2 regions of the Candidatus Protofrankia californiensis genome follow, and region 2 is predicted to be linked to the other one. Evidence: riboswitches for the same ligand, from Rfam matches in the RefSeq annotation. Region 2 holds a riboswitch; the other holds the start of a gene.
The links. A riboswitch is a leader RNA that binds a small molecule or an ion and turns the genes downstream of it on or off. The one in region 2 is predicted to bind cyclic di-AMP.
Positions count from the first base shown of each region.

Region 1: it holds a riboswitch for cyclic di-AMP, as region 2 does, so the genes downstream of both, DD1DGNOD_RS31210 (C40 family peptidase) here and DD1DGNOD_RS03240 (transglycosylase family protein) in region 2, are expected to answer to the same signal.

Region 1 is NZ_CAAAFT010000278.1:2,966-8,883, reverse strand. It holds partial or broken gene DD1DGNOD_RS29530 (transketolase-like TK C-terminal-containing protein) at 1-948, shown strand, start outside; gene DD1DGNOD_RS27100 (hypothetical protein) at 975-1,121, shown strand; gene DD1DGNOD_RS15150 (cold-shock protein) at 1,213-1,641, shown strand; cyclic di-AMP (ydaO/yuaA leader) riboswitch at 2,287-2,448, shown strand; gene DD1DGNOD_RS31210 (C40 family peptidase) at 2,451-3,182, shown strand; gene DD1DGNOD_RS15140 (peptidoglycan-binding protein) at 3,656-4,369, shown strand; gene DD1DGNOD_RS15135 (hypothetical protein) at 4,554-4,808, shown strand; gene DD1DGNOD_RS15130 (S1C family serine protease) at 4,801-5,760, opposite strand.
Region 2 is NZ_CAAAFT010000058.1:4,463-10,380, forward strand. It holds gene DD1DGNOD_RS03225 (ATP-binding protein) at 1-1,058, opposite strand, end outside; gene DD1DGNOD_RS03230 (DUF3151 domain-containing protein) at 1,174-1,608, opposite strand; gene DD1DGNOD_RS03235 (transglycosylase family protein) at 1,821-2,552, opposite strand; cyclic di-AMP (ydaO/yuaA leader) riboswitch at 2,558-2,722, opposite strand; gene DD1DGNOD_RS03240 (transglycosylase family protein) at 3,241-3,945, opposite strand; cyclic di-AMP (ydaO/yuaA leader) riboswitch at 3,951-4,099, opposite strand; gene fbaA (class II fructose-bisphosphate aldolase) at 4,662-5,699, opposite strand.

The DNA of each region.
Region 1 (5,918 bases), on a different contig from region 2:
CGGGTCCTCAACGCCGTCGCCGCCAACGTGCCCTGGCTGGTCGGCGGTTCTTCCGATCTTGCTCCGTCCACGAAGACGCGACTGACCTTCGACGGCGCCGGGGACTTCCAGGCCGGCGAGCCGGGCGGGCGCAACCTGCACTTCGGCGTCCGCGAGCACGCCTCGGCCGCGGTGGCCAACGGGCTGTCCCTGTGCAAGGTGCGGCCGTTGTGGTCGACCTTTCTGATCTTCTCCGACTTCGCCCGGGGCGCCCTGCGACTGTCCGCGCTGATGGAGCTCCCCGTCATCCACGTGTTCACCCATGACTCCATCGGGGTCGGGGAGGACGGGCCGACGCACCAGCCGGTCGAGCAACTCGCCTCGCTGCGGGCCATCCCCGGCCTGCTGGTGATCCGTCCCTGCGACGCCAACGAGGTTGCGCAGGCGTGGCGGGTCGTCATGGGTCTGCGGCGGGAGCCGGCCGCGCTCATCCTGAGCCGGCAGGCGTTGCCGACGCTGGACCGGACCCGTTACGCTGCCGCGTCCGGGCTTGCCCGTGGGGGCTACGTCCTCGCCGATGCCCCCGACGGCGATCCCGAGATGATCCTGATCGGCACCGGCAGTGAGGTGCACCTGGCCCTGGCCGCCTACGAGGAGCTGACCGCGCAGGGTGTGCGCGCCCGCGTGGTCAGTCTGCCGTGCTGGGAGCTGTTCGACCGGCAACCCGCGCAGTACCGCGACCAGGTGCTGCCACCGTCGGTCCGCGCGCGCGTCGTGGTCGAACAGGCCTCCACGCTCGGATGGGAACGGTACGCGGGCACCGACGGGGCGATCATCGGTATGCAGACCTTCGGCGCGTCCGCCCCGCTACGGGCGTTGCAGACCAAGTTCGGGTTCACTTCGCAGGCGGTCGTCAGCGTCGCCAAGCAGTGCCTTGCCGCCGTCCACACGTTCCGCGATCCGGCGTAGATCTCAGGGCCACGAGCGCGAAAAGCATGATCGCGTTTCCGGTGGCCTGCCGGCCACCGGGGCACGCCGCGCTGGGAGCCGGTCAGATGGTTGACGAGTCGCCCCTGGCCGGCTCCGGGCGTTTCCTCGATCACTTCTTGTCGATCATTGTTGTGGTTCGCGTGTCGGCTTGACCTGACCATGCGCAACTGGGAGTGTGAGTAAACCTCATGGTTGGGGGGTGTTGGAGCTAAGCTGGCACAGAGGTTCTCTACAGGGGTAGACGTGGTGGGTACTGGTAGGATTTTGCGTTTCGACGGAATTCGTGGCTACGGTTTTATAGCGCCCGATGCCGGTGGCGACGATATTTTCATACACGCGAACGATCTTCAGGATGAGAAACACCTGTTCCAGCCCGGAACGCTGGTGGAGTTCGAGGCGGAGGAAAGCGACAGGGGCCCGAAGGCGTCGGTTGTCCGCCTTGTCCGTCGGGTTCCGGCCCGCCCGTTGCTGTCGCATTCCGAAAGCACGAACGTCGGGCGCTCGGGTACTGACGACGACGAGATGTGCGACGTCCTCACTATCGGGGAGTTCCGGCACCTGCTGACAGAGACGCTTATCGAATCGGTACCGACCCTGACCGGCAGTCAAATACACCAGATACGGCAGCGGCTTACCAGCCTCGCACAGGCGCGTGGCTGGGTCGAATCCTGATCGGTTCGAACGGCGCTGGTACCGGCGAAGGCGGTGATCTCCCGCTTCGCGGTGATCCACGTGCGCTACTGACCACGCTGTGCGCACGGGTTGATTCGTAATGCTGTATCCGCGTGCTCGCCCGTCTGCTCGTCCGCAGACGGGCACGCCGGTAGGTAAGCCGATGGATACCGCGGTTTCATATTTTCGCTTTTGATCTGTATTGATCTCGATCCATATGGGTGTTCCGGCCGCAACGGCCCACCGGCGCCCGCCCTGCCGGGATCCTGAAGCTGCCCGCCGGGGGAGGCGGGATACCCCGTGGACGGATATCCGTGGACGCGGGCCCGCGCGGGACCGGATCGCACGGTGGCAGAGGAACACGGTGGCAGAGAAAAATGTCGTTGCCGGTCTGCGCCGGGTGCTTCACGATACGCACCGGAGGACTCCGGCAATGGTGCGCAGCCCCGCCACGCTGCGGCTCACCGGTGTCGTCCTGGCAGCTGCCCTGAGACGGCTTGTGCAAATGATACGCAGGGTAAGCATTTTGCGCCGACATGCCGAGAAAACTGCTACTTGCGACTACCGAAAGTAGTTCGCTACGTTGGCCGAGCTCTCAACGGCACCGGACCACACGCCGAGTTCTGTCCATGGTCCGGCGTCTCCAACTAGTAATCGCCAGGACAGAAGCGGGGGACCCACCTTCCGCCGGATGTCGCCACCGCGGCGCCGTCCTTGGGGTGAAGTCGGCTGCGCGTTCCCGCGCGCCGACCGGGCTTCCCGGCCCGAACCCGACAGCTAACCTCGCAGGCGTATGGGAAGGATCATCGTTGCCTGCATATCAGGTGAATTCAGGTTCGGCTGCCGTAAAACATCCCAGGCGGGGTCGTCATCGCGCGCGGACGACCCGGTCCACCCTTGGCCGGATATCGGCACGTACGGCGGTTGCCGCCGCGGCCACCGGAACCGTGGCCCTCTCCGGTCTGGCCGCCCCGGCCTGGGCGAACGACCGGGGGCTGGAGGCCAACGGGGCCAACGGGGCCAACGGGGTCAACGGGGCAGGCTGGGCCGACGCCGCCACGACCACTGTGGCCGGTGTCCGACCGGCCACCTTCACGATCACTCCGGCCACCTGGTCGGCGACCTCGTCGCCGGCTGCCGCCACGGGGGCGGTGTCGGCGCAACCGGTGAGTTTTTCGACGTCCTCCAGCAGCTTCGGGGCGAAGGTCGTCTATCTGGCGTCGAAGCAGGCTGGCAAGCCGTATGTGTGGGGCGCCGAGGGCCCGCGGGCATTCGACTGCTCCGGCCTCGTCCGCTACGTCTACAAACAGCTCGGCCGCAGTATTCCGCGGGTGTCCAATGCCCAGTACGGTGCCTCCCAGAAAATACCGAAGAGTGCCAAGCAGCCCGGTGACCTCATCTTTTTCGGTCGGCCGGGAAGTATCCATCACGTGGGGATCTACGCGGGGAACGGAATGATGTGGGCCGCCCCGCACAGCGGAGCCGTGGTCAGGCTCCAGAAGGTCTACACCAACAACTACCTGGTAGGTCGTATCAGGTGAGACCGCTGCCCCGGGTGAGCAGTCCCGGGCATTTTGTCACCCCGAACCGGTAACGCAGGGAATTGCGAACCGGTAACGCCGTGAGTTGTTTTTCTGTCGGTATCCGGCAGCCATTTCCTGAGCCCCGAACGAGTCCTGTAGCGGACGTCGAGAAAGCACGTCACCTTCGGTTCGCATGGCCCGAAATAATGGCCTGAACGAATGGTTCGCATGGCCTGAAAAGTTGGCCTGAACAGTTGGCCTGAACGGTGCCTGCCCGTCGTCCGGAACAAGGCTGGACGACCCTGGTGACGGCGTGCTCGACGCTGGAAACGGTGTACCGGTACCGCTACCGGAAGAAACAGTACGGGCCGCTTCAACGATACCTTTAGGTGAGATGTCTGAGTATGGCCAAAGGAAAACATAGGAAGCAGAGTCGGTGCACCGGCGCCGCATTAGCAACCACTGTTGGGCTCATCGGAACAGCGGCTGGAATGATGCTGACTGCGGCCCCGGCCGGCGCGAGTCCGGCGTCCGCTTCCGCCATCGTTCCCGACGCGACCATCGCCCGTGTCGGCATGAACGCGGGACTGCCCAGCTGCCAGGGGGTGCCGCTGAGCACCTGGGTGGCGGTGGCTCTCGCGGAGTCCGGTGGCAACGCCAAAGCGCGTAACCCGCGCGGCGAGGACTCCCGCGGACTCTGGCAGATCAACGTGCGGGCCCACGCGAGCTGGCTGGCGGGCCGGAACCTGTTCGATCCGGCCACCAACGCGTGGGCGGCGAAGAAGGTGTGTGAAAGCCAGGGTGTGCGTGCGTGGGGTGCCTACACCAACGGTTCCTACCGCCGCTATCTGACGCGGGGGAATGCTGCCGCGGCCGCTGTGAGCACCCGCCCGACGACCACACGGGTATCACGACCGAGCACTCCGGTCCCGCCTGTCACCGGGATCCACTACACCAACAGGGACTGTTCGGCCCCATCGTCCGGTGGTCAGTCCGGTGTGGCCATAAGAAACGGAAGTCGCCTGCGTACCGAGGTCGTCAGGATACAGCGACGGTTGGCCGACCTCGGATATTCTCTTGCCGTCGACGGGAAATTCGGCCCGCAGACCACCAGGGTGGTGAAGGAATACCAGCGACAGCACGTACTTGCAGTTGACGGTATAGTCGGCGCACGCACTCACGCCCGGCTGTTCCCGTGCGGCTGACGGTTTCGTGTGATTGACAATATGTGATTGAAAATGTGGAATTGACAATTCCGTTGTCCGTGGCCGACCCGTCGTCTGCTCCGGCCCGGCTGACCGGTCGGTCAGCCGGGCCGGAGCAGACGGACAACGGGCACACTGTGTGCCGGCAGGTTTCGCTCGGTTCCCCGGTGGAAGACGAGCGAGTATGCCGCGGCTACGATCAACAGGCTGGGTGCCTCGCCTCGCCCCGCTGTTGGTGCTCATGGCCGTGGTCGCTCTACGTCTGGCCGGTCACGGGAGGTATGTAGTTCTTACGCTGACGGTCGTCAGCCCGATGCTCGCCGCCATTCTCATCGGCCCTCGGATAACCATGGTCTATGCGTTGGCGGCGCTGTTACTGGCCGGCCTGCTCGGAATTCACACGAATCTTTACAACGGCGACTACGGTCGACTTAGGTGAGCGCCAGTTCCTGGGGGACGACGATGACGTCGACGAGTGCGCCGCGCCGCCACACGGTCAGCTCGAGCGGACGTCCGATGGTCTCCTCGGTCATCAGTCGCTGCAGGTCCCCGGGGGTGGCGACCGGCTGCCCGGCGACGGAGAGCACCAGGTCGTCGGCGAACAGGCCGGCGCGACCGGCTGGGCTGTTCACGACGACCTCGGCCAGTCGCACGCCGTGTCGCCGGCCGAACCGTTCGGCCAGATGCGGTGGCAGCGGCGCCCCGGTGCTGGCAACCCCCAGATAGGCGCGTCGCACCCGGCCGTCACGCATGAGCGCGGCGAGAATGCGACGGGTGGTGGCGTTGACCGGGACGGCGAGCCCGAGCCCGATCCCGGCGACGGCGGTGTTCACGCCGACGACGTGGCAGTCAGCGGTGACCAGCGCACCTCCGGAGTTACCCGGGTTGAGCGCCGCGTCCGTCTGGATCACTTCGTCGATGACGCGGACGGTGGTGCCGGCCCGGGTGGGAAGCGACCGGCCGAGCGCGCTGACGACTCCCGCGGTGACACTGCCGGTCAGGCCCAAGGGATTTCCCACCGCGACGACAAGCTGACCAACGGCGAGCGTGGCGGCATCACCGAGTGCCGCCGGTGGTGGCGTGCTGCCGCGGGCGCGCAGAACCGCGAGGTCGGAGAGCGGATCGGCGCCGATCACGTCCACGTCGGTGTGGGTGCCGTCGGCGAACTCGGCCGTGCCCACCACGCCGCCCATACCGGGCCTTTCCGCGCGCCCCGATCCACTGTCGACGACGTGGGCCGAGGTGAGCAGGAAGCCGTCGTCGGTGAAGACCACGGCGGATCCGGCTCCCTCGCCGCGCGGCGTCCGTACCCGCAGGCTCGCGACAGCGGGGGAGACGGTTGCGGCGACCCGGATGACCACCTGCGAGTAGGCATCGAGCGGATCCTGCATCCCGACCTCCCCGTGTTGCTTACATGATTACGTTATTAGAAGCAGGGGAGTGCGGACAATGTTCCCGTGCCTGGTTGTTCCCGTGCTGGTTGCCCGGCTGCGGGGGCGGGCGACGGTCTCTGCCTGCGCCGGTCGACGCCAAGACGGGTGAGACGGTG
Region 2 (5,918 bases):
TGCTCCCGGAACGACTCCTCCCAGGGAGCGCCGAAATGGTCGTCAAGGCTTTTGAGCAGCACGGGTAGCAGTGCTTCCCCGAGACCGCGGTCGATCTCGGGGCGGAACCGGGAAAGTATTCCGAGATAGAAGGCGAGAAAGTTGTCGGCGATCCGGTAGACACGGCGCCGGCTGCGAGGAGTGTCGGTCACTGGCATGATTCGCTCAACGAGCCGTAGTTCGATGAGCCGGTCCAGGGTGCGCGCCGGTTCGGCCCGGATGTAGTCCTTAATCTCGTTGTACTGCGTACGGCCCGAGGCGATGGCGTGTAGTACCGCCGCCGGATGTTCGCCGTGCTCCACTTCGGTCGCCAGCACAAGCTGTCCCTCTGTGAGCAGGGATGCGCCGGGTCGGCAGGCCAGCCGCAGCAGGTTGTCGGTGATGCCCGCATCCTGATCCCACCACGACAGGTACAGCGGTACCCCGCCGACCAACCCGTACACGAATGCCCGGTCGGCCGGCGTGAGCCCGGGCAGCATCAACGCGGCCTCGTTCGGGCGGAAGGGATGCAGCGACAGCGACAGGTCGAATCGGCCGTAGAGCGGCGCCCGCTGTTCCTGTAGCGCGGTCATGTGCCGCACCGCCGACCCGCACAGCAGCAGCCGCAACTTGGTCCTACCCGCGGCGCGGTCGAGGAAGGCCCGCAGCACTCCTGGAAGATCCGGTGAGGTTGCGACAATCTCCGGGAACTCGTCCAGGACGACGAGAAGCGGCTCGTGCTCCGCTGTCGCGGCCAGGTCGTCGAGTGCGTCGTCCCAATCGGAGTATGGGCGCGCGAGCAGGTCCCGGAACCGCCCGGGGACGCCGTCCACGACCTGGCGGGACAACTGCGCCAGCTCGCCCGAGGCCGCGCGGCCGGCACCAGTGTGGAAAACCGACCGCCGTCCGGCGGCGAAGCGGTGTAGCAGGGCGGTCTTGCCGACTCTGCGCCGTCCCCATACCACTGCTGGCCGTGGGTCGGTCGAGGCCCACCAGCGTTCCAGCGCTGCAAGCTCTTCGGTGCGATTGACGAACGCCATCCGCCTCTACTCACGTCGCGTGCTACTTACATCATCTGTAACTTACGTCGGATGCTAGTAGGCTGCCGGCAAGCCACGGGTGTTCCGGCGGGGTGGCGTGCCGTTCGCGAGCGGCTCAGATGTCCTTGACTCCCAGGATGTCGGCCACTTCGGGGTCGCTGTCGGCGAGGAAGTCACGACAGCGGGTGGCCTCCTCGGTCTCGCCGATTGCGCTGGCTGCGCGGCCCAGTGCCGCGAGTGCTCGAAGGAAGCCCCGGTTGGGTTCGTGGGACCAGGGAATCGGCCCGTGTCCTCGCCAGCCCGCGCGGCGTAGCTGATCGAGGCCACGGTGGTACCCGGTCCTGGCATAGGCATAGCTGGCCACCGGGTTGCCGGCATCGAAAGAGCGTTCGGCAAGCGTTGCCCAGGCGAGACTGGAGTCGGGGAAACGCCCTGCGACCGTCTCCGGGTCCTCGCCGGTACCCAGCGCCTTTGCTGCGGCGGGATCGAGGGTGAGCTTCGTTGGCGGCGGGCCGCCGAGCAGGTCCGATCGTCCGGATGAGGTTGTCATGGGGTCCATCCTGCCCGGTCCGATCGGCTTCACGTTCGGCCTGCGGGGGAATCCGTCAGGCGATGGACCTGCCGGGAGGGGGTGGGCCGGCAGGTCCATCACATGATCGGGGTCCGAGGGTGGTGGAGCACCGGACGGCGACCGGGCGGAACACGATCGGATCACCTGTGATCTTTTAGCCACGAAATATCACATGATGTACATCTTGTGTGTCACAGGACGGTTGGGTTGGTGACGGTGACGTCCCAGAGGTTCTTGCCGACCACGCCGGCCTTGCCGTCGTCCACCCGAGTCAGATAGGAGTAGAGCGATGCCAGACCCTGGGACTCCCGCCCGAAACGTCCGTCCACCTGGAGAATGAACTTCTTCTGGCGCATCTCGCTCTGCCAGACATAGGCGTCGGGGCGGACCTCGCCGGACAGAGCGCTGGACAGCGTCGTTCCGGTGAAGTCCGCCGAGTCCAGCAGGGCCTTGGCGCGATCCAGCGTCATCGCCGGTTGTGCCGGAGTGATCGCGCGCTCTATCGCACCGGCACTGGACGTGCCAGCGGACGACGACGGTGCCGGGCCGTTGCGGGTCAGGCCCATCTTGGCCGCGCAGGACGGCCACGGGGACCAGCCGCGGGAGTTGTAAAGCTTGTAGGCGGCCTCGTCCTGGAGCGCCGACGGCGCGTCGCTGGGTAGACCGGAGTAACCCAGACCGCGCCAGGTCCCGGTGTCGAACTGGTAGGCGCCGTAGTAGCCGTTGCCGGTGTTGATCCGATAGTTGCCGCCGGACTCGCACTGACGGAGCTTGGCGAAGTCGTCCGCGGTTGCGGCACCTGCGGGTGCGGCCGTGACAGCCAGACCGCTGCCCACGAGTGCTGTTACGGCACCGGTGGTACGCAGGACCTTCATGACGGTGGAGGGATGCTGCGGGGCGCGGTGCCTGCCACCAGACGGCATGTGGGTCGGTCCTTCCCGTCGCCTACGAGGTGAGCTGTCGGGTGCGGGCGGGAACAAGCCCGGCCGGTAGCGCTGATGGGCGCTGCCGGCTTTACCCCAAGGACTCCGTGTGCGGACGTCCGGATGTTGGTTCCCCCGCTCCTGTCCTTGTGGCTCCGCGGTAGATCGTGCCGTACCGGACGGGGACAGGATTCGGCGTCCGTCCGGGCGGCCTCACCGATCCGGTGAGTGGGAAGAACTCTAGCGAGTCTGGCTCTATCGAAGCAAATCGGGGTGTCGGATGAACTACACCCACGTGACTCCTATCACCCGAATGGGCTAAACACCTTGAACAAGTGACTCTACCTGGCGATCCGGACCTCTCTGTGACAGGGTCGTCTTCTTCAGATTTTATAACTTAAAGTGATAAATTCAGTCTTATCCGTATTTCTGGTTGCGCTGACTGTCACCTCTCAAGTGCTCTGGGGAGCAGGACCGCCCGGATCGGTCCCTGGGCCTCTCGGATCGGCTTCCGGACCTCTCAGACGGGCTTCGCCGATCCGGGAGGGACCTCGGATCCGGGCAGGGACCTCGAGTGCGAAGCGATCGTGATCGCGCTGTCTGCGGTCCTCCAGCGCGATCCGCCGCGTGCCTGACCACGGGCGAGCCGGCGGCTGTCGGTCAGGTGAGCCGCCGGCTGTCGGGTCGTTCAGGCGAAGGTGGCCGCCCGGGTCCGTGGGCCGCAGATGCCGTCCACCCGCAGGCCCTTCGAACCCTGCAGAAGGCCGGCCGCAAAAGCCGACTGGGGGCCGTAGCGACCGTCGATCAAGATCTTGTAACCGAGCGCGTTCATCTGGAGCTGCCAGGCTCGTACGTCCGATCGCACCTGATGGATCAGCCCGGTGGTGAACAACGTGCTGTCCGGGGCGTCCAACAGGCTCTCCGCGCTCTGGCGCACCACCAAGCGTCGGGTGCGGGTCGAGTCGGACGGCGAGCTCGGGCTCGCCGACCCCGCGCCGGACGAGCTGGCGTCTGCCGCAAGTTGGTCGGCGCCCATCCCCTGGCCGCAGATCGGCCACTGGCCGAAGCCGGATCGGACAGCCAGTCTCAGCGCGGCCTCGTCCTGGGTGGCTGGAGAGGCGCCGCTGGGCAGCCCCGTGTAGCCGAGACCCTGCCAGGTGCTCAGGGCGAACTGGTAGGCACCGTAGTAACCGTTGCCGGTGTTGACGGTGTAGTTCCCGCCTGACTCGCACTGGCGGAGCTCCGCCCATGTGGTGGCGGCGCTTGCGGGCTGTGACATCACGATGCTTCCGCCCACCGCGGCGACCAGGGCGGGAGCGACCACCAGCGCTCGGGCGCCCATCCGAGCCCGGCCGGTTCCGTGATGTCGACTGCGAGAACGTGCACTGGACATATTGGTTATGCCCTTCCCCACGCCTGCGAAGTGAGCTGTCGGGTTCGGGCTGGGATTGCCCGGCCGCATTTGCGGCTTCACCCCGAGGACGCCCGATATCGGCGCCCGGAAGTGGGTCCCCCGTTCCTGCCGCAAGTTTGGGTTTTCGTCGGACGAGGGCAGGATTCGGCGTGCCGCCCGACGCGTGTTCGCTGTATCGCGAGCACGGCGGAGACCATAACAACAATTGCTGGGCGCCGAACAAGCAGCGAATCCGCTTCGTGAGGATGCACACATCGAGCCGGCCGCTCTTGCCGAGGCTCGGGATCGGATGGTAACGCGCACGTACGCACGCTCATTACTTTCATCGTACTTTTATTGCCGTGGAAACTCCGTATCCCGCCGTGGCGGTGACGATCGGAACCGGATTATCCGGGTAGCGAACCGTGCGTGATCCGGCTGTCCGTATGGTCCAGGTCGAAAACCTGCATCCAGGCGATCGGGTACCTGCGGTGCGAAATGCACCCGATCTCGCCGAACGGGCACCGAATGACGGGACGGGATGCACACCACCGTGATCCGACGATGGTGCGACGTTTCCGAAACCTGTTCCATACCGATGGCGGGTGGCCGTTGCCCCCTGTTCGGGGATTGGTGCCCGCACGCGAACGCTCGCCAGCCGGACGACGGGCCCGGTCTGGCGAGCGTGTTGTTGAGTTGCCCTGCCCGGAGTGGGTTCAGCCGGCGAGGGAACGTCCCACGGAACGCAGGTCCTCGCACGCCTTCACGACCCGGGCGGCCATGCCGATTTCGGCTGCCTTGCCGTAGCTGCGCGGGTCGTACTGCTTCTTCACGCCGACCTCGCCGTCCACTTTCAGAACGCCGTCGTAGTTCCTGAAGATGTGATCGGCAACCGGCCGGGTGAACGCGTATTGGGTGTCGGTGTCCACGTTCATCTTGATCACGCCGTAATCCAGCGCTTCGCGGATCTCGGACAGGTCGGAACCGCTCCCGCCGTGGAAGACCAGATCGAGCGGTTTGGCGTCGGCTGGCAACCCGAGCTTCTGCGCGACATACTGCTGCCCATCCCGAAGGATACTCGGACGGAGTTTCACATTGCCCGGCTTGTATACCCCGTGCACGTTTCCGAAGGTTGCTGCGACCATGTAGCGGCCCCGCTCCCCGGCGCCGAGGACCTCGACGGTCCGCCACATGTCCTCGGGTGTGCTGTACAGCTTCTCGTCGATCGCGCCGACGATGCCGTCCTCCTCGCCGCCGACAACACCGATCTCCACTTCCAGGATGATTTTGGCCTGGTCCGTGTCCGTCAGCAACGCATCGGCAATCTTGAGGTTCTCCTCGATCTCGACTGCGGAGCCGTCCCACATGTGGGACTGGAACAGCGGCTCACGTCCCTCCTTGAGCACCCGCTCCTTGGAGATTGCGAGCAGGGGGCGCAGGTAGGTGTCGAGCTTGCCGGCCGGACAGTGGTCGGTGTGCAGGGCGATGTTGACCGGGTACGCCTTGGCGACATGGTGGGCGAACTCGGCCAGCGCCTGGGCGCCGAGAACCATGTTCTTCACCCTGGTACCGGAGAGAAATTCGGCCCCTCCGGTGGAAACCTGTACGATACCGTCGCTCCCGGCGTCGGCGAAGCCCTTCAACGCGGCATTCAGGGTTTCGCTCGACGTGACGTTGATCGCGGGGTAGGCGAATGCTTCGGCCTTGGCCCGGTCGAGCATCTGCACGTAGACATCTGGGGTGGCAATGGGCATCGGTCTGGCTCCTGTGGACAGTCGGGGCACGACGTGTCCGATTCGGTGATATTTTACCGATTCGGACGTGCGTCGTGCCGGGAAGTTGCGCGAAGGGTATGACGAGCGGTCCCCCTTCGGCGGGCAGGCTGCGACGGGTGAGCGTGGATGGTCTGCCGGGCGTGGTGTTCTATGACGTCATCCTCACTCTCGTCTTCGTCGAGAGCGGTGTCATCCGTC